3 linked regions of the Azoarcus sp. CIB genome follow. The main gene of each other region encodes a partner of the protein of the gene in region 3 in a complex. Links are inferred from orthologs where the notes say so. Each region holds a gene or a part of one and is shown on either strand. Other genes may lie near its edges. The genes, in order: accB, accC and accD.

Region 1 (3,426 bases), 850 kb from region 3 along the record:
TGGTGCAGCGGCACGTTGGTCTTGATGCCCTCGACGACCATCTCCGACAGCGCGATGCGCATGCGGCGGATCGCCTGCTCGCGCGTGTCGCCGTAGGCGATCAGCTTGCCGATCATCGAGTCGTAGTGCTGCGGGATGGTGTAGCCGTTGTAGACGTGCGAATCGACGCGGATGCCCGGGCCGCCCGGCGTGTGCCAGTTGGTGATCTTGCCGGGGCAGGGGGTGAATTTGAACGGATCTTCGGCGTTGATCCGGCACTCGACCGCGTGACCGCGGAAGACGATGTCCTTCTGGCCGAACCACAGCTTTTCGTTTGCCGCGATGCGGATCTGGGCCTGCACGATGTCGATGCCGGTGATCAGTTCGGTGACCGGGTGCTCGACCTGCACGCGCGTGTTCATCTCGATGAAGAAGAACTCGCCGTTTTCGTACAGGAATTCGAAGGTGCCGGCGCCACGATAGCCGATCTTGCGGCAGGCTTCGGCGCAACGCTCGCCGACCTTGGCAATGGCCTTGCGGTCGATGCCGGGCGCGGGCGCCTCCTCGATGACCTTCTGGTGGCGGCGCTGCATCGAGCAGTCGCGTTCGCCCAGATACACCGCGTTGCCGTGAGCGTCGGCAAGAACCTGGATCTCTACATGGCGCGGGTTCTCGAGGAACTTCTCCATGTACACGACCGGGTTGCCGAATGCCGCCTGCGCTTCGGCGCGGGTCGTCTGCACGGCGTTGAGCAGCGCAGCTTCCGTGTGCACCACGCGCATGCCGCGTCCGCCGCCGCCGCCGGCTGCCTTGATGATCACCGGATAGCCGACCGCGCGCGCGATCTTGACGATCTCCTTGGGGTCTTCCGGCAGGGCCCCGTCGGAACCCGGCACGCAGGGCACGCCAGCGGCCTTCATCGCATCCTTCGCGCTGACCTTGTCGCCCATCAGGCGGATCGTTTCGGCGCGCGGGCCGATGAACGCGAAGCCGGACTGTTCGACGCGCTCGGCGAAGTCGGCGTTCTCCGACAGGAAGCCGTAGCCGGGGTGGATCGCTTCGGCGTCGGTGACTTCCGCCGCCGAGATGATGGCCGGCACGTTGAGGTAGCTCAGCGCCGAGGCGGCGGGGCCGATGCACACCGACTCGTCGGCGAGCTTCACGTACTTGGCCTCGGTGTCCGCGACCGAGTGCACGGCGACGGTGCGGATGCCGAGCTCGCGGCAGGCGCGCAGCACCCTCAGCGCAATCTCGCCGCGGTTCGCGATCAGGATCTTATCGAACATGGCGTGCCGATCAGGCGATGACGAACAGCGGCTGGCCGTACTCGACCGGCTGGCCGTTCTCGACCAGGATCGCCTTGATCGTGCCGGTGAACTCCGACTCGATCTCGTTCATGAGCTTCATCGCTTCGATGATGCACAGGCGGTCGCCGATGGCGACGCTCTGGCCGACGTCTGCCAGCGGCTTCGCGCCCGGCGCGCTCGCGCGGTAGAAGGTGCCGACCATCGGCGACTTGACGACGTTGCCGTCGGGTAGGGCGTTGGCCGCTGGCGCCACGACCACATCGTTCGCGGGGACCACAGCCGGAGCGGCCATGGGCGCAGCGGCCAGATAGGCGGGAGCCGCGGGGGCGGCGATGTGTTTGGCGATGCGTACCTTCTCTTCGCCCTCAGTAACCTCCAGTTCGGAAATGCCCGATTCCTGGACGAGGTCGATCAGTTTCTTCAGCTTGCGCAGATCCATGCTGTTCTCCGGACAATGCGGCGCCTTGCTGGGCCGCCAGAGTGGTTTTGTGTTTAGCTTTTCCGCAGTTGCGTCAGGGCGAATTCGAGTGCGGCCATGTAGCCGTATGCGCCCAGCCCGCAGATGACGCCGATGGCGCGATCGGAAAAATAGGAGTGATGCCGGAACGGTTCCCGCGCGTGGATGTTGGACAGGTGCACTTCCACGTAGGGAATCGCTACCGCGGCCAGCGCGTCGCGCAGGGCGACGCTCGTGTGGCTGTAACCGGCCGGGTTGATGATGATGTAGTCGATCGCTTCCACGGCTGCAGCCTGGATGCGGTCGATGAGCTGCCCTTCGTGATTGCTCTGGAAGGACTCGACGACGACTCCGGCTGCACGGGCACGCGCATCCATCGCGGAATGGATGTCGGCCAGCGTGGTGCGGCCATAGACATCGGGTTCGCGAGTGCCGAGGAGGTTCAGGTTGGGGCCGTGCAGAACCAGGATTCGAGTCTGCGGAGGCGGTGGGGCCTCGGTGGTTTTGCTGCGTTTTGAGCGCGTCATGTCGGCAAGTTTGCCGCAGATCGCTGCACTTTGTCCAGTGAAAGCGTTCCGGGTACGTCAGCGCGAAGCGAGGAGTGCGCGAATTTTGCCCTCAAGTTCCGCTTCATTCAAGGTGCCGAGCTTCACGAAATCCAGTTCGCCCTGCCGGTCGAAGATCGCGGTGAACGGGAGTGCCTGGGACGTGTTTCCGAGCGCGCTCGTCACGGCTAGCGTCTGCAGCGGAGCGATCAACAGCGGATAGGGGACCCTGTTGTCCTCGGCGAATCTGCGCACGTTGTCGGGCTGGTCGATGCCGATGCCGACGAATTGCACCGGTGCATCGGCGAAGCGCCGGCTCACGGCGGCGAATTCGGGGATCTCGCGCAGGCAGGGCGGGCACCATGTCGCCCAGAAATTGACCACCAGCACCTTGCCGCGCCACTGCGAGAGCGCCTGGGGCTGACCGTTGCTGTCGGGCAGGCTCAGCGCGAGTATGGGTGCCCCGGCCTCGCGGGCGACCTGCGCCGTCGCAGGGCGAGCGGGCGGCGCGGCGCGCTGGGTGAGATAGCCGGCGAGTCCCGCGGCTGCGGCGACGCCAAGGATCAAGGCGTTGCGGACGAATGGCTTCATGTTGCGACCGGTTCAGCGTGCGGGTTCGGGTTGGGTCTCGCTGCCGCCCTGGGCGAGCAGCGCCTCGACCGTAGGCAGGCGCGCCCTGTCCGCACGCCGTCGGTTGGAACGTTCGGCGTCGGCCGGATGGATCGACAGGCGGATCGGAACCTGTTCCCACTCGAAGCTCAGGATCGCTTCCGGCGCGTGCGGCGCGGGACGGCGCGGTTCGCGGTGTTCGTAGGCAATGTTCTGGTTGAGGAAGAAGATCTCGACTTCCTTGGCGCTCTCCGCGAAGAGTTCGATATCGACCTCCGTGTAGCGACCCGCGGTGCCGTCGAGCGCACCGCCGGTGAGGTAGGGGCGGAAGTCGTCGAGCAGGCGCATCACGCCGATGGCGGCGCGACGCATCTCGAGCACGCGCTCGGCCTGCTCCTCGTCCTGGTAGAGCGCCTGCCAGGCGCGCAGCTCGGCTTCGATCTCGGCGTTGTTGGGCAGGGAATCCGTGTCGGACGCGCCGAGTTGGCGCGCGGCCTTGCGTTTGGCGAAACCGAAATCGCTGATGCCG
Region 2 (7,021 bases), 850 kb from region 3 along the record:
CCTTCAGGCGATTGTACAGGCTGGCGGCAGTGTGTCCGCCGTCGGCCATGCTGACGGAGGCGCAGCCGATCAGGTAGTCGTAGCCGTTTTCCCGCATGTAGCGGGCAAGGCCGGCCCACAGCAGCGTGATGACGGCGCCGCTGCGGTAGTCGGCGTCGATGCACGAGCGGCCGATCTCGACGATGCGGTTGCGCAAGTGCTGCAGGCGCGTGAGGTCGAATTCGTTTTCGGAGTAGTAGCCGCCGACCTTGCGCGCGGCAGCGGGCGACAGGATGCGATAGGTGCCGACAATGCGCCCGGCACCCTCGTCGCGCACGATCAGGTGCTCGCAGTAGGGGTCGTAGATGTCGCGGTCGACGCCCGGCGTGCGGCTCGGCAGGCGGGCGCCCATTTCGTCGGCGAATACGCGGTAGCGCAGCTTCTGCGCTTCGAGGATCTCGGTTTCGCAGCCTGCGAGCCCGACGTGCAGATTACGGGTGCGGCGTTCCGCGGTGTGCGCCTGTTTCTGAAGCATGGCTTTCATCCTTGTTCTGGCGTGTTCCCCGCATTGTCGAAATGCTGCGTTGCGGTGCCATGACGAGGGCGTTACGATGGGGTGACGAAATCGAGTTCCGTCCGTTTGGGGAGAGTCAATGGAAAACTGTGTGTTCTGCCGCATCGTGAAGGGGGAGCTGCCCGCCTCCAGGGTGTTCGAGGACGAGTCGACGCTGGTGTTCATGGATCTGCAGTCGGTGAATCCCGGCCACATGCTGGTGGTCGTCAAGCCGCACCGTGCGAATATCTATGAACTCGACGACGAGCTGGCGGGTGCCGCTTTCCGCACCGCGGCCCGCATGGCGCGTGCGGTGAAGGCGGTCGTCGGCTGCGAAGGGGTGACGCTGCTGCAGGCGAACGAGAAGGCGGGGGCCCAGACCGTGTTCCACTTCCACATTCACGTCGTGCCGCGCTGGGAGGGCGACGGCATGGCGCTGGCGTGGCCGGCGAAGAATCCTCCGCGCGAGGCGCTCGAGGAGATGGCGGCGAAGCTGCGGGCGGCGCTGTAGGGGCAATGCTGCGGCGCCCTATAATGGCGGGATTATCCTTCCTCCGGGTTATTGAATGTCCATCCTCGTCTGCGGCTCCATGGCTTACGACACGATCATGGTGTTCCACGATCGTTTCAAGCGCCACATCCTTCCCGAGCAAATCCACATCCTGAACGTGTCGTTTCTCGTGCCGGACATGCGGCGCGAATTCGGCGGGTGCGCCGGGAACATCGCCTACAACCTGAAACTGTTGGGCGCGGAACCGCTGATCATGGCGACCGTGGGGGACGACGCGGAGCCCTACCGCCTGCGCCTGCAGCGGCTCGGGCTGCGCCAGGATCACGTGAAGCACGTACCGGACAGCTTCACCGCACAGGCCTTCATCACCACCGATCTCGACGACAACCAGATCACGGCCTTTCACCCCGGAGCGATGAACTACTCGCACCTCAATCGGATCCAGGACGCGAACGGCGTGAAGCTCGGTATCGTCTCGCCGGACGGCCGCGACGGCATGCTGAACCATGTCGCGCAGTTCGCCGACGCGGGAATCCCCTTCGTGTTCGATCCGGGCCAGGGGTTGCCGTTGTTCTCGGGCGAGGAGCTGCTGCATTGCCTGAACCAGGCTACCTATTGCACGGTCAATGATTACGAAGCGCGCCTGCTGTGCGAGCGGACCGGGCGTACGATCGAACAGTTGGCGGAAAGCGTCGAGGCGCTGGTTGTCACGCTGGGACCCGAAGGCTCGCGCATCTATGCGGAAGGACGTTGCATCGAGATTCCGTGCGTGCCGACCGATGAAGTGGTCGATCCGACCGGATGTGGCGATGCCTACCGGGCGGGTCTGCTGTACGGGATTGCAGAAGCTTACGATTGGACGCGGACCGGGCGCTTGGCGTCCCTGATGGGATCGATCAAGATCGCCAGTCGCGGCGGGCAGAATCACGCGCCGGATCGCGACGCGATCGCCGCGCGTTATGCGAAGGAATTTGGAGAGGCATTATGGTGATGGGTGCGAGGCAGTGTGCCGTTACAGCGGCATTTGCCATGTCGGTGCTGGGACTCGGGCTGGGTGGTTGCGCGACCGGGCTGGGCGGCGAGACCTACTCGCGCGGCGAAGCACGCCGGGCAATGACGGTGCAGTACGGTGTGGTCGAATCGGTTCGCTACGTGAAACTCGAGGGCACCAAGACCCCGATCGGCGCACTCGGGGGGGCGGCGATCGGCGGCATTGCGGGCAGTGGCATCGGCGAAGGGCGTGGTGCGGCGATCGCGACGGTGATCGGTGCGGTCGCAGGCGGCCTTGCCGGTTCGGCGATCGAGGAGGGCGCGACGCGCTCTCAGGGCGTGGAGGTCACCGTCCGGCTCGAGAACAATCAGCTCATGGCGGTCGTTCAGGACGACAAGGGCGAGGATTTCCGGTCCGGCGATTCGGTCCGCATCGTGCGCGACGGATCGACCACGCGCGTGACGCGCTGAGCCTGGCCCCGGGCTGATTGGGAGTTCAGGCTCCGATCAGCCCAGCAGGACCAGTCCCCAAACGCAGGCAAGATTGACGAGCGCAAGCAGGACGGCGGCGCTGCCGATGTCCTTCGCCCGCTTGGCCAGCAGGTGGCGTTCGAGCGAAACCCGGTCGACCGTCGCCTCGATCGCCGAATTGATCAGCTCCACAATCATCACGAAGAGCACGCTGCCGATGAGCAGGGCCTTGCCCGCCCCGGTTACGGGCATGAACAGCGCGAGCGGGATGAGAATGGCGGCGAGGATGCACTCCTGGCGGAAGGCGTCCTCGTGCCGGAAGGCTGCGCTCAGGCCGTCGAACGAGTAGCGCAGGGCGTTGAACAGGCGGGTGAGTCCGGTCTTGCCCTTGAACGGGCTTTCGTGATGCTCGTGGTGCGGCTGGGTCATGGGGTGGCGTCGCGTGAGTGTCAGGGGTAGAAGGCGTAGATCCGGTATCCGGACGCGCCCAGTCCGTCTGCCGAAAAGGGCAAGGTGACGGCGATGTCGCGTCCGGCGGCGAATCCCTGTTCGAGATCTGCGTCCGGAAACCAGTCCTGCGGCGTGAGTACGCGCCGCACGAGAGGGCGATCCCGGGCGTCGGTCAGGGTCAGTTCGAGGTGCGGCCACGCCAGCGGATGGGGCGCGCGGTTGCGGATCGTTGCGTTCAGGACGAGGTTGGCCGCCTTGCCGGGCTCGGATTGCAAGTCCGAGGATTCGACGCTGATCAGGCCGGCGATGTGCGGCAGTTCGACCGTGCAGCCCAGGGCTTGGCATGCATTTACCAGCACTGGTCGCAGGGATGGCCAGTCCCGTGCGAGGTCGGCGCGGAAAAGATAGAGCAACTGCGCCGCGAGCATCCCGCTCAGCAGGCCGATGGCAAGGCCGGTGAGGCCGTGGCGGGCAGGAGGGGGCGCAGGCGGTGCGTAGTCTGCGAACTCGTCTTCGGTATCCGTCGGTGGTTCGGTGAGCGCAGGCGCGGGTTCTTCGGCATGCGAATCCTCGTCGACGCGTGGTGGCGTCACGAAACCCGGCTCGAGCCGGTCAGGCGACGCAGGGCCGGGCATCAGGGTGTCGGGCGCGTATTCCTCTGCAGGTTCCTGCTGCGACAGATCGTCGTTATCCCGCCATGACCGGTGAGCGGGCGTGTCGGTGTCTTCTTCGCTCCGGTGCTCCGGCTCGGGCGTGCGTTCCTCAGGTTCCTGTCGCGCAACGTTTGCCTCGCGTTGCGCGGCGCGCTGCGGGACGAGCGCGTCGGGCAATTCGAAATCGAGCTCGTCGGAGAACGTGTCCGCCGCCTTGTCTTCGAGTACGAAGAAGCGATCGGAGCGGTCCGGTGCTGGTTCGGGCGCCTTGGGTGCTGCAGGTGAGGTTGCGTCCTCGATAAGGTTGTCCAGTGCGTCGAACGGGAGCAGGCAGCTGCCGCAGCGCACTTGCCCGTGGTGTGCGCGCAGCTGTTCGCTCCGCACCCGGAATACCGTGTGGCAGGCCGGGCAGCGGGCGAGCATCAGTCGTTGCCGGCCCCGGTGGCGGGCCGGGTGCCTTCCAGTCGCGCCCAGCCCTCATGGGTCGTGCCGACGCGCAGTGCGATGAAGGGGGCGTAGGCGGCGATGACCTGATCGGTCTGGGTGTCGAGTACGCCCGACAGCGCGATCCGTCCGCCGGGCGCCACGCGCGCGGCCAGCAGGGGCGCGAGCACGCACAGCGGGTTGGTGAGGATGTTGGCGACGACGATGTCGAACTGCACGTCGAGCGCTTCGCGCGAATGCTGCAGGCGCATCGTCACGCCGTTGCGCTCCGCATTGTCGTGCGCGGCCTCGAGTGCCTTGTCGTCGATGTCGACGCCCAGCACATCGGCAGCGCCCAGCTTTGCCGCGGCAATGCCGAGGATGCCCGAGCCACAGCCGTAATCGAGCACGGCGGCGCCCGACGTGACCGTGTCGCACAGCCACTCGAGGCACAGGCGCGTGGTCGGGTGCGAGCCCGTGCCGAAGGCCATGCCGGGGTCGAGCTCGATGTTGATGGCGGCCGGATCGGGGGCGGTGTGCCAGGAAGGTACGATCCACATCCGGTCGGTGATGCGGATCGGGTCGAACTGGCTTTGCGTGAGTTGTACCCAGTTCTGTTCCGCGACATCTTCGAGCGTGAAGGGCGGCACCGCGTCGAAGCCCGCGTCGGCAGCCGCCCGCGCCAGGGCGACCGTGAGATCGGCGTCGGCGGCGAACAGGGCGATCACGCGACTGTGGTCCCAGAGGCCCTCCGGGTGATGGCCCGGTTCGCCGAACTGCGGCTTCTCGGCATCGGTGCCGGCGTCGGCGTCGTCGATGCTGATGGAGAGCGCGCCCGCCTCCATCAGCGCCTCGGACAAGGCCTCGGCCTTCTTCGCCTCGGCCTGCAGGGTCACGGAAATCCACATGAGCGGCGGCTCCGGCTCGTCAGCTTTTCTTGACTTCGTTGCGGTCGGCCAGCTTGTGCTCCAGGTAATGGATGCTGGTGCCGCCTTCGATGAAGCGCGCGTCGAGCATGAGTTCCTGGTGCAGCGGCACGTTGGTCTTGATGCCCTCGACGACCATCTCCGACAGCGCGATGCGCATGCGGCGGATCGCCTGCTCGCGCGTGTCGCCGTAGGCGATCAGCTTGCCGATCATCGAGTCGTAGTGCTGCGGGATGGTGTAGCCGTTGTAGACGTGCGAATCGACGCGGATGCCCGGGCCGCCCGGCGTGTGCCAGTTGGTGATCTTGCCGGGGCAGGGGGTGAATTTGAACGGATCTTCGGCGTTGATCCGGCACTCGACCGCGTGACCGCGGAAGACGATGTCCTTCTGGCCGAACCACAGCTTTTCGTTTGCCGCGATGCGGATCTGGGCCTGCACGATGTCGATGCCGGTGATCAGTTCGGTGACCGGGTGCTCGACCTGCACGCGCGTGTTCATCTCGATGAAGAAGAACTCGCCGTTTTCGTACAGGAATTCGAAGGTGCCGGCGCCACGATAGCCGATCTTGCGGCAGGCTTCGGCGCAACGCTCGCCGACCTTGGCAATGGCCTTGCGGTCGATGCCGGGCGCGGGCGCCTCCTCGATGACCTTCTGGTGGCGGCGCTGCATCGAGCAGTCGCGTTCGCCCAGATACACCGCGTTGCCGTGAGCGTCGGCAAGAACCTGGATCTCTACATGGCGCGGGTTCTCGAGGAACTTCTCCATGTACACGACCGGGTTGCCGAATGCCGCCTGCGCTTCGGCGCGGGTCGTCTGCACGGCGTTGAGCAGCGCAGCTTCCGTGTGCACCACGCGCATGCCGCGTCCGCCGCCGCCGCCGGCTGCCTTGATGATCACCGGATAGCCGACCGCGCGCGCGATCTTGACGATCTCCTTGGGGTCTTCCGGCAGGGCCCCGTCGGAACCCGGCACGCAGGGCACGCCAGCGGCCTTCATCGCATCCTTCGCGCTGACCTTGTCGCCCATCAGGCGGATCGTTTCGGCGCGCGGGCCGATGAACGCGAAGCCGGACTGTTCGACGCGCTCGGCGAAGTCGGCGTTCTCCGACAGGAAGCCGTAGCCGGGGTGGATCGCTTCGGCGTCGGTGACTTCCGCCGCCGAGATGATGGCCGGCACGTTGAGGTAGCTCAGCGCCGAGGCGGCGGGGCCGATGCACACCGACTCGTCGGCGAGCTTCACGTACTTGGCCTCGGTGTCCGCGACCGAGTGCACGGCGACGGTGCGGATGCCGAGCTCGCGGCAGGCGCGCAGCACCCTCAGCGCAATCTCGCCGCGGTTCGCGATCAGGATCTTATCGAACATGGCGTGCCGATCAGGCGATGACGAACAGCGGCTGGCCGTACTCGACCGGCTGGCCGTTCTCGACCAGGATCGCCTTGATCGTGCCGGTGAACTCCGACTCGATCTCGTTCATGAGCTTCATCGCTTCGATGATGCACAGGCGGTCGCCGATGGCGACGCTCTGGCCGACGTCTGCCAGCGGCTTCGCGCCCGGCGCGCTCGCGCGGTAGAAGGTGCCGACCATCGGCGACTTGACGACGTTGCCGTCGGGTAGGGCGTTGGCCGCTGGCGCCACGACCACATCGTTCGCGGGGACCACAGCCGGAGCGGCCATGGGCGCAGCGGCCAGATAGGCGGGAGCCGCGGGGGCGGCGATGTGTTTGGCGATGCGTACCTTCTCTTCGCCCTCAGTAACCTCCAGTTCGGAAATGCCCGATTCCTGGACGAGGTCGATCAGTTTCTTCAGCTTGCGCAGATCCATGCTGTTCTCCGGACAATGCGGCGCCTTGCTGGGCCGCCAGAGTGGTTTTGTGTTTAGCTTTTCCGCAGTTGCGTCAGGGCGAATTCGAGTGCGGCCATGTAGCCGTATGCGCCCAGCCCGCAGATGACGCCGATGGCGCGATCGGAAAAATAGGAGTGATGCCGGAACGGTTCCCGCGCGTGGATGTTGGACAGGTGCACTTCCACGTAGGGAATCGCTACCGCGGCCAGCGCGTCGCGCAG
Region 3 (10,262 bases):
ATCGACGCGATCCTGGATCAGCTTCACGACACCTTCTACGTCCTTGTCCGCGAGCATGCCCAGGACTGCCCACGTTTCAGGGAAGAACCCCATGTTGGACAGGTTCTCGGACAGCACCCCTGCCGCCTGCGGGTTATGCGCGACGTCGAGCACCACCGAGGGTCGTCCCGGCAGAACCTGAAAGCGCCCGGGCAGCTCGACGAGCATCAGCCCCTGGCGGACCGCCTGCATTGACACGGGAATCCGCTGTCGCAGGGTTTCCAGCGTCATCAGCACCGCCGACGCGTTCAGGAGCTGGTTGGCCCCGCGCAACGCGGGGTAGGCAAGCCCCCCACGACGCGCACCGCCCTTGCTCCACCATGTCCATTGAGTGCGGTCGCCGCTGAATCCGAAATCCTCGCCAACCAGCTTCAGGTCGGCGCCGATCGCGCGTGCATGGCCGACCAGCGTGGCGGGGACCATAGGATCGGAACAGATTGCTGGACGCCCCGCACGGAAAATGCCGGCCTTCTCGAAGCCAATCTTCTCCCGCGTGTCGCCCAGCCAGTCCATATGGTCCATCGCGATGCCGGTCACGATGGCGCAGTCGGGGTCAATCGCATTTACCGCGTCGAGGCGCCCGCCGAGGCCGACTTCGAGGATCACGACGTCGAGCGGCGCACCGCAAAATGCCCACCAGGCGGCGAGCGTTCCGTGCTCGAAGTAGGTCAGCAGGGTTTCGCCGCGCGCCTCCTCGACGGCACGAAAGGCGCCTACCAAGGTCTGGTCATCAACCTCGCGTCCGTCGATGCGCACGCGCTCGTTGTAGCGCAGCAGATGCGGGGACGTGTAGCAGCCGACGCGATACCCGGCGGCGAGCAGAATCGCCTCGAGCATGGCGCAGGTCGAGCCCTTACCGTTGGTACCCCCAACGGTGATCACCACAGCATCGCTGCGCACGTCGAGCGCATCGCGCACGCGGGAGACGCGATCCAGGCCAAGCTGGATCTGGACCGTATGGCGGCTTTCGAGCAGCTCGAGCCAGCCGCTCAGGGATTCAGGAAAATGCATGAAGTGGAACGGAAATCAGACGCCGATGGCGGGCTGGCGCGTCAGCAGGGTGAGGAGTTCGGCGACCTTCGAGCGCATCTCGCGCCGATCGACGATCATGTCGATCGCGCCCTTCTCGAGCAGGAACTCGGAGCGCTGGAAACCCTCCGGCAGGGTTTCGCGCACGGTCTGCTCGATCACGCGCGGGCCAGCGAAACCGATCAGCGCGCCCGGCTCGGCGATCACGACGTCGCCCATGAAGGCAAAGCTCGCCGACACGCCCCCCATCGTGGGGTCGGTGAGGATGGTGAGGAACGGCAGCTTGCGCTCAGCGAGCTGAGTGATCGCGGCGGTGGTCTTGGCCATTTGCATCAGCGAGAAGAGCCCCTCCTGCATGCGGGCACCGCCCGTGGCGGTGATGCAGATGAAGGGAAGACGCTGCTCCAGGGCCGCCTTGGCGCCGCGCACGAAACGTTCGCCCACGACAGACCCCATTGATCCGCCGAGGAAATCGAACTCGAAGCAGGCGACCACGACCGGCACCGTCAGGATGGAACCCTGCATCACGACCATCGCATCAGCTTCGCCGGTATCGTCGTTCGCTGCCGAAAGCCGCTCGGTGTAGCGCCGCGAGTCCTTGAATTTCAGCGGATCGACCGGCACGACTTCGCTACCGATCTCGAAGCGCGCTTCCGCGTCAAGCAGTTGATCGAGCCGCGCCCGCGCGCGCAGGCGCTGGTGGTGACCGCACTTCGGACACACGCTCTGGTTGCTTTCGAGATCGGAACGGTAGAGCACAGCCTCGCATGCCGGGCACTTGCTCCAAAGGCCTTCCGGAATCGACTTGCGCGCAGCGCTTTCGGCGCGCTTGATCTTCGGCGGCAGCAGTTTCTGAAGCCAACTCATCGCGGAGCTCCTTGGATCTGGTCGAGCGCAGCACGCACGCCCTCAACGAAGTTCTTTACCCGGGCTACCGCCTGATCGCGCGGACTGTTTTCGATCTCTTCGATGATGCGGCTGCCGATCACGACCGCGTCGGCCACCTCGCCGATACGGCGGGCCGATTCGGCGTCGCGGATGCCGAAGCCGACGCCGACCGGCATGCCGACGCCCTGACGAATCTGCGGCATGCGCGCAGCGACATCGTCGAAATCGAGGGCCCCCGAACCAGTCACCCCTTTGAGCGAAACGTAGTAGATATAGCCGCTGCCGATCATCGCGACCTCACGGATGCGCTGTTCGGTGGAAGTCGGCGCCAGCAGGAAGATGGGGTCCATACCGCCCGCCTTGAGCGTGCGCGCAAACGCTTCGCATTCCTCGGGCGGGTAATCCACGACGAGAACCCCGTCCACGCCGGCAGCGCCGGCAGCGGCGACGAACCGTTCGACGCCCATGGCTTCGATCGGGTTCGCATAGCCCATCAGGACGACCGGCGTATCGGAATTCGTCGCACGGAAGTCGGCCACCAGCGCGAACACCTTGCGCAGGCTCATCCCGTTGACGAGTGCGCGCTCGGACGCCCGCTGAATGGTCGGGCCATCCGCCATCGGGTCGGAGAACGGCACGCCCAGTTCTATGATGTCCGCCCCGCCATCGACGAGCGCATGCATCAGCGGCACGGTGAGTTCGGGAGCGGGGTCGCCCGCAGTGATGAAGGGGATCAGAGCCCGCCGCCCTGAGGCCTGCAGGCTCTGAAAAACTGACTGGATTCTGGACATATGCGGTATCGGGATGCGCGGGCCCGTCAAGGCCCGCGGAGTCAGAACTGGATGCCGGACTTTTCGGCGACGGTGTGCATGTCCTTGTCGCCGCGCCCGGAGAGATTGACTAGCAGGATCTTGTCGCGCGGCAGGGTCGGCGCCAGCTTCGCGGCATACGCGAGGGCGTGGGACGACTCGAGCGCGGGGATGATGCCTTCGAGATGACACAGATTATGGAAAGCGGCCAGCGCCTCCTCATCGGTGACGCCGACATACTCCGCACGGTCGCTGTCCTTGAGCCAGGCGTGCTCGGGCCCTACGCCCGGATAGTCGAGGCCGGCCGAAATAGAATGGGTTTCGATGATCTGGCCGTCGTCGCTCTGGAGCAGGTAGGTGCGGTTCCCGTGCAGCACGCCGGGTGTGCCGCCGGTGAGGCTGGCCGCGTGACGCCCGGACTCCAACCCCTCGCCGTACGCTTCCACGCCGATCAGCCTAACGCCCGCAACGTCGATGTAGGGATGGAAGATGCCCATCGCGTTCGATCCACCGCCGACGCACGCAATCACATAATCGGGCTGGCGACCGGCCATCTCGGGCATCTGCACGAGGCATTCCTTGCCGATGACTGACTGGAAGTCGCGCACCATCATCGGGTACGGATGCGGCCCCGCCACCGTGCCGATGATATAGAAGGTGTTATGGATGTTCGTGACCCAGTCGCGCATCGCTTCGTTAAGGGCGTCCTTCAGCGTCTTGGAGCCCGATTCGACCGGAACGACCTTCGCCCCCAGGAGCTTCATGCGGTACACGTTGGCGGCCTGGCGTTTCATGTCCTCGGCGCCCATATACACCACGCACTCCATCCCGTAGCGCGCAGCCACCGTCGCCGTTGCGACCCCATGCTGACCGGCGCCGGTCTCCGCGATCACGCGCGGCTTGCCCATGTATCGCGCAACGAGCGCCTGGCCGATGCAGTTGTTCACCTTGTGCGCGCCGGTGTGATTCAGATCCTCGCGTTTGAGGTAGATCTGCGCGCCGCCGAGCGAATCCGACATGCGCTTCGCGTGGTAGATCGGGCTCGGCCGGCCAACGTAGTGCTTGAGCTCATATTCGAACTCGGCCATGAAGGCCGGGTTGTTCCTGCACGCCTCGTAGGCGGCCTTGAGCTCGTCCAGCGCAGGAATCAGCGTCTCGGCCACGAACACGCCGCCGTACGGCCCGAAATGACCGCGCGAATCAGGAAACCGGTATGACTTGTCAACCGTCTGCATTGCGTACTCCAGCGACGAACGCGGCAATCCGTGCCGCGTCCTTGATACCCTTGCCCGACTCCACGCCACTGGATACATCGACAGCCCACGGCCTTACGCGGCGGACTGCCTCGGCGACGTTATCGGGATCCAACCCACCGGAAAGGATCAGCGGCCGCCCAAGGCGCTCGGGAATCAGGGACCAATCGAAGATCTTGCCGCCGCCGCCGTAGCCTTCGACAAACGCGTCGAGCAGCAATCCGGAAGCGGACGGGTGGGAAGCCGAGAATTCTACCAGATCGACTCCGGGTCGCACGCGCGCTGCCTTGATCCAGGGGCGACCGAAGCCTGCACACAGGGCTTCCGTTTCCTCGCCGTGAAACTGCAGGAGCTGCAACGGCACCTGCGCGACCGCCTGCTGCACGTAGGCTGGATCGGGATTCACGAAAAGACCCACCGTCGTGACGAACGGCGGCACCAGCGCGGCCAGCTCCGCCGCACGCTCGAACGCGACGAAACGCGGGCTGGGCGGATAGAAGACCAGTCCGATTGCATCCGCGCCAGCCTCGACGGCGGCATGCACGTCCTCGGCGCGGGTCAGGCCGCAGATCTTAATTCGGGTTCTGGACACTCAGACGAAAGGGATACGCGGGAGCGCGATGATACGCCCTTCGTCTGGCAGCGGCCAGTGCGAGGGGTACTCGACACCTGCGAGATACAAACCGTCGGGAGTGAAGGTCATCGCCGCGCGGCTGCGGTCGCGCGAGTGCAGCACTTCGGACATCCACTCTGGCGGGTAACAACCCTTGCCGACGTAGACCAGCGAGCCGATCAGGTTGCGCACCATATGGTGCAGGAAGGCATTCGCCCAGAAATCGAAGACGATGTAATCCCCGTCGCGCCTCACCTGCGCCTCGTGCATGAGTTTGATCGGCGATTTAGCCTGGCACCCGGCGGCACGGAAGGCCGAAAAATCCTGCCAGCCGAGGATGGAACGGGCGGCCTCGTCCATCGCCGCTTCATCGAGCGGCGGGTGAAACCATCCCACGCGACCGGCCAGGAGCGCCGGCCGCACGGCCGAGTTGTAAAGGATGTAGCGGTAGCGGCGCGAAACGGCACAAAAGCGCGCATGGAAATCGTCACCGACTTCCACCGCCCAACGGACTGCGACCGGCGCCCTCATCCGGGCATTGGTACCGCGGACCCAGCCATGCAGCGAACGCACGGATTGGGTGTCGAAATGCACCACCTGCGCCGTTGCATGGACGCCGGCATCGGTCCGCCCAGCACAGTGCAGTCGCACCGGGTGACCGGCCATGCCCGAGAGGGCTGCCTCGAGGTGGTCCTGAACGGTCTGCCCGTGGGACTGGCTCTGCCAGCCCTGAAAAGCGTCGCCTGCATATTCGACGCCAAGAGCAATTCTCATCGTGTTACTCCGAACCACAACGCCGCTACGCCCAGCACCACGAGCAGAGCCGCCAGATCCCACCATGCAAAGGCTTCGCGGGTAAACACGATCCTGTCGGTGCCGTTGCCGTTGATGCCGTCATCCTCGAGCCAGTCGCGCCACGCAGCCGCTGGTGCCGATTCCACGTAGCGCAGAACGAGCATCAGGCGCACCGCCAACCTCTCGGTAGGGAGGCCGAGCCATCCCAGGGGGCGCAGCAGGGCATGCAGACCGCCGACGAGACGTGATACGGGAAGTCCCTCCAGCAGCAGCGCCACGCACAACACGACCGCAACCAGCCGCCCCACATGCTCGGCAGCCAACATCAGCCCTTCGCGGCTCGGACTGAGCTCGGGAAGCGCCGAAAAGAGCGCCTCGCCCGGAGTGAATCCGGCGAACAGCGCGAGTATCGCGAGGATCAGAAAACGCACGCGCCGCAACAACTTCAGGCTACGTGTAGGCGCAAACCACCATCCGGCAAGCGCGCACAATCCTGCCGCAACCGACAGGACCATAGGCGACATAACCTGCAGGACAACGACGCACGCCATCCACAACGCAATCACGAATCCGGAATGCATGAAAATGAACGGGCCGCCCGGCGGCGGCCCCTTGGAATGCGCGGACTGCAACCCCGACCGTTAACCGATTCGCTCAGCCAGGCGCGCCGCCGCCTCCCGCTGCTCCGCCGAGCCCTCGCGCAACACTTCCTGAATGAGTTCGCGAGCACCTTCGGTATCGCCCATTTCCTCGTAGGCGCGGGCCAGCTCAAGCTTCGTATTGACCTCTTCGATCACATCCGCACCGGGAGCCGGAGCGTCTGAAGACCCGTCGCTCGCGGATAGCGCCGTATCACCAATGCCCGCGAATTCGGCCGCTCCGGTCTCCGGCGTCAAAGGCACTGCGGAAGTTGCCTCGAGGTTCAGATCGATACTCGCGAGATCGAGCGCGGGAGGAGTCGCAGCCGGCTGGTTTGCACCCCCATCGAGGTTGAAATCGAAATCCAGCAGACTGCTGTCGAAAGACGTCTTTTCGAGATCATCCGCCGCTGCAATGCCGCTCGCGGCCGGTGTGCGATCTTGCGAAATCATGGTCTGATCGAGGCTGACTTCGCCTGCCGCCGACACAGGGGCGGCATTGAAATCCGGCGCAAGATCGAACTCGAGAGCCTGATCAGCGGCCGCAAAATCCATCCCCTGACCTATCACGGTCGCGAGCATCGGATCGGCAGCAGGCGTCGAAATCGGCTCCGCCTCGACCGCCTGCCCGGTTACCGCGCCGACATCAAGATCGAAGGAGGCTGCCGCTTCGAGGGGGTGGGCCGCGATCTCTGCGGGCAGAGCAGCGTCGATTTGCGGCATGGGAGCCTCCGCCGCAGCGGCAGCACCCAAATCGAGGCCGGCATCGAGATCGAAGTCGAGCGCTCCGGCGTCGACCTCCGGCAAAGCTTCGATTCCGGCATCCACTGGCATTTCGGTCGACAGCGACCCGCGAGCCGCAGACCCCGCCACCGCGAACGATGCATCGGGAGCGCCCCCGGAATCGCCTGCATGGGTGGCCACCGCCGCTAGACCCGCCGCGACCGCAGCCCCCGCAGCGAAACCTGCGGTCGGGATGCCGCTGGCGACCGAGGCACGATACAGCGGATTCTCTGGATCGAGGCGACGCCCCATTTCGGCCGCCTTCTCCCAATCACCGCCTTCACCACCGGTCCGCGAATAGAGGTCCGTCGCGGTGTTCTCGAACGCCTTCAGGTTCTTGCGCTGGGCGTAGATCTCCAGCAGCTTGACGTAGATCGCCATCCTCGATGTGTCGGTCTTCAAGGCATCGAGCAGGATCTCTTCGGCCTGCGCATCGCGCCCGTAAGCCATATACACATCGGCCTCGGCGACAGGGTCGACGCCCTCGTCGGTGTCAATCGCCGAAAGGCCGGACTGGCTGAAATCCGTGTGCAGTACGCTGCTCTCACCCGTATTGACACTCTGACCGCCCGTTGCCCCGAACACCGAATTGGTCGGCGGCGGGAAAGCGCTCGCGACGGATTCAAGCCCGTGTTCCGTATCCTGCTTGCGCCGCTGCCGCGCCTTGATGCCGACATACGCGAGGAGGAGCGCGAGAATGCCGCCGCCTCCGGCCAGGACCATCGAATCACCGAGCAGGCTTTGAACGACGCCCGGTTCCTCGACCGGCGCCGGCGCCGGTGCAGGTGCTTGTGCCGGGGCCGACTTGGGCGCCGGGACGGGAGCAGGTGCCTGCTCCTGCACCGGGGCCGCCGCCTTCTGCGTCTCAGCCTCAATGGGCTGCTGCGCGGGGGCCGAAGGCGCTGCAGAGGGCTCCTGAGCCGGAGCCGACGGTGCTGCGGTCGCCTGTTGCTGCAACTGCGCCATGCTTTCGCTACGCAGGTTCAGCAATTCCTGCATCTGCTTGACACTGGCCTCCAGCGCAGCGACGCGCTGGTTCGCCTCTTCGAGTGCCTTGTCACGTGCGACGAGCTCCTCCTCGAGCGCCTGAAGGCGAGCGAGGCGGGCCTTGTCGGCGCCTTTCGCGGCGCCCTGCTCGGACGGGGCTCCGGAAACCTTAACCTGATCGCCTGCCGTCGGTCGTGCAGGTTCGTCGACTTTCGGCACAATCGTGCCTGCATCGCCGCGCGACGGCGCGGATTCGGGCGCCGCGGGCCGTGCGGCCACGGCTCCGGCGAGCTTTCTGCGATAGGCGGCAAAGTCCGCTGATTGGGCCTGAACCTCGCGACGCGCTTGACCGGGATCGATCTCGCGAACGCGCACATCGGACGGAACGGTCACGATCGATCCGGTGCGCAGGCGGTTGATGTTATTCCCTTCGAAGGCGTCGGGATTCTCGCGAAACAGGGCGATGAGCATCTGATCGAGGCTGGCGCCTTCGGGCCGGTTCGCCTCGGCGATACGATGAAGCGTATCGCCCTTCCTGATCTCATGGTGCTCGCCGCCAGTCCTGGCCGCCTGGCCTGCAGCCGGCGCCTGGCCTGCAGCCGGCGCCTGGTTTGCGGCCGGCGCCCTGCGCTGAGTCGACGCGGCCGGAGCTGCAAGCGGTGCAGCGACCGGAGCCGCTCCGCGCCCGGCGGCGGAAGCCGGGGCGCCTGCCGGCACGGGATCGAGCAGGAAGGTGTATTCGCGCATTAACCGTCCGGACGCCCAGTTCAGTTCGATCAGGAGATCGACGAACGGGTCGTTGAACGGCCTGTCGCTGGTGATCTTGACAACGGAACGGCTGCCCCTGCGCTCCACCGCGAAGCGCAGCCCCGATATTGCAGCGGTATATTGAAGACTTGCCTGACGGAATGCTTCGGGCGGAGCGACGCGCGCCGAAAGCGACTGTAGCTCCTCATTACTCGCATTCAGCTCGACCTCTGCCCTGAGCGGCTGTCCGATGCCGCTGAAAACATGGATCGAACCGAGTCCGGCTGCATTGCTGCCTAGTGGGAGCATGGCGATCGCCGTCGCGATCAGGGAAGCCTTGATCGATGTCTTCATCATTGCCTTATCATCCGCACCCTAGTCTGGGTACCAAACTGCGTGGAATATGGACGTCGCGGACGCGGCCGGGCATCCGTCATGCCCCGGCAATCTAACATTTTGTTTAAGTTTTGGCAGCAATTCTTTAATTGCCAAGACTATTTTCCAAGCCGCGAATACCAGCATCCTGCCTTGAGGACCAACGCATAGGACATGGGAAACGGCGATGCGAACGCCGTTTCCTCATGTCATGACGATCAGCGATCGAGAAGGATCCGCAGCATGCGGCGCAGGGGTTCGGCAGCCCCCCACAGCAGCTGGTCGCCGACGGTGAAGGCGCCGAGGTATTCGGGCCCCATCGCCATCTTGTGCAGACGGCCGACGGGGACCGTCAGGGTGCCGGTGACGGCCGCCGGGGTCAGTTCGCGCTCCGAGATCTCACGCTCGTTGGGCACGACTTTTACCCAGTCGTTGGCCTGCGCGATGATGTCGCTGACCTCGTCGAGCGGCACGTCCTTGCGCAGCTTGATCGTGAGGCCCTGCGAGTGGCAGCGCATCGCGCCGATGCGTACGCACAGACCATCAATCGGAATGCTGCCAGGGCTGCGGAAGGCGGGCCGGCCGAGGATCTTGTTGCATTCGGCGCCCCCCTTCCACTCCTCCTTCGACTGGCCGTTGTCGACCGGCACGTCGATCCACGGGATCAGGCTGCCGGCGAGCGCCGTGCCGCGGAAATTCTTGACGGGAAAATCCCCCGAACGCATGGTCGCGGCGACCTTGCGGTCAATGTCGAGGATCGCGGACGCAGGATCGGCCAGTTCCGTCTTGACCGCATCGTGCAGCGCACCCATCTGGGCGAGCAGCTCGCGCATGTTTTGCGCGCCAGCGCCGGAGGCAGCCTGATAGGTCATGGCCGACACCCATTCCACCAGGTCATTCTGGAACAGGCCACCGAGGCCCATCAGCATCAGGGAGACGGTACAGTTGCCCCCGATCCAGTCGCGGCCGCCCTTCACGAGCGAATCCTTGATCACGTTCATATTGACCGGATCCAGGATGATCACCGCGTTGTCTTCCATGCGCAGGGCGCTTGCGGCGTCGATCCAGTGCCCCTTCCAGCCGGAGGCACGCAGCTTCGGATAGACGGACTTGGTGTAGTCGCCGCCCTGGCAGGTGATCACAATGTCCATCTGCTTGAGCATGTCGATGTTCGACGCATCCTGCAGCGGCAGTGCAGCTTCCTTGCCGCCGAAAGCGGGCGGCTTGCCACCGGCTGCGGACGTCGAGAAATACACCGGCTCGATGTGGGCAAAGTCGCCCTCCTCGACCATGCGCTGCATCAGCA

The links.
Region 1: the proteins of accD (region 3) and accB are in contact, whole or in part, in a solved structure (PDB 8UXZ), measured with the Escherichia coli proteins. The link is inferred for Azoarcus sp. CIB from one-to-one orthologs.
Region 2: the proteins of accD (region 3) and accC are in contact, whole or in part, in a solved structure (PDB 8UXZ), measured with the Escherichia coli proteins. The link is inferred for Azoarcus sp. CIB from one-to-one orthologs.

The regions. Positions count from the first base shown.
Region 1 is NZ_CP011072.1:4,251,452-4,254,877, reverse strand. The notes cover bases 1-2,910. They hold accB (acetyl-CoA carboxylase biotin carboxyl carrier protein), read right to left. Parts: upstream 1,726-2,910; coding sequence 1,276-1,725; downstream 1-1,275. Other genes in these bases: AzCIB_RS19010 (hypothetical protein), read right to left, coding at 2,892-2,910; AzCIB_RS19015 (TlpA family protein disulfide reductase), read right to left, coding at 2,328-2,879; aroQ (type II 3-dehydroquinate dehydratase), read right to left, coding at 1,779-2,270; accC (acetyl-CoA carboxylase biotin carboxylase subunit), read right to left, coding at 1-1,265. In the rest of the region: more of AzCIB_RS19010, read right to left, coding at 2,911-3,426. UniProt on the Escherichia coli protein: This protein is a component of the acetyl coenzyme A carboxylase complex; first, biotin carboxylase catalyzes the carboxylation of the carrier protein and then the transcarboxylase transfers the carboxyl group to form malonyl-CoA.
Region 2 is NZ_CP011072.1:4,252,911-4,259,931, reverse strand. Bases 4,139-7,021 are described here. They hold accC (acetyl-CoA carboxylase biotin carboxylase subunit), read right to left. Parts: upstream 6,320-7,021; coding sequence 4,958-6,319; downstream 4,139-4,957. Other genes in these bases: aroQ (type II 3-dehydroquinate dehydratase), read right to left, coding at 6,833-7,021; accB (acetyl-CoA carboxylase biotin carboxyl carrier protein), read right to left, coding at 6,330-6,779; prmA (50S ribosomal protein L11 methyltransferase), read right to left, coding at 4,139-4,938. Also shown: AzCIB_RS19065 (GNAT family N-acetyltransferase), read right to left, coding at 1-514; AzCIB_RS19060 (HIT family protein), read left to right, coding at 633-1,043; AzCIB_RS19055 (carbohydrate kinase family protein), read left to right, coding at 1,099-2,034; AzCIB_RS19050 (outer membrane lipoprotein), read left to right, coding at 2,073-2,504; AzCIB_RS19045 (diacylglycerol kinase), read right to left, coding at 2,541-2,933; AzCIB_RS24740 (zinc-ribbon and DUF3426 domain-containing protein), read right to left, coding at 2,954-4,030; more of prmA, read right to left, coding at 4,030-4,138. UniProt on the Escherichia coli protein: This protein is a component of the acetyl coenzyme A carboxylase complex; first, biotin carboxylase catalyzes the carboxylation of the carrier protein and then the transcarboxylase transfers the carboxyl group to form malonyl-CoA.
Region 3 is NZ_CP011072.1:3,401,816-3,412,077, forward strand. The notes cover bases 1-2,967. They hold accD (acetyl-CoA carboxylase, carboxyltransferase subunit beta), read right to left. Parts: upstream 1,936-2,967; coding sequence 1,066-1,935; downstream 1-1,065. Other genes in these bases: folC (bifunctional tetrahydrofolate synthase/dihydrofolate synthase), read right to left, coding at 1-1,050; trpA (tryptophan synthase subunit alpha), read right to left, coding at 1,932-2,747; trpB (tryptophan synthase subunit beta), read right to left, coding at 2,789-2,967. Outside these bases: more of trpB, read right to left, coding at 2,968-4,000; AzCIB_RS15080 (phosphoribosylanthranilate isomerase), read right to left, coding at 3,987-4,610; tRNA pseudouridine(38-40) synthase TruA, read right to left, coding at 4,611-5,405; AzCIB_RS15090 (energy-coupling factor transporter transmembrane component T), read right to left, coding at 5,402-6,058; AzCIB_RS15095 (motility hub landmark protein FimV), read right to left, coding at 6,068-8,938; asd (aspartate-semialdehyde dehydrogenase), read right to left, coding at 9,175-10,262.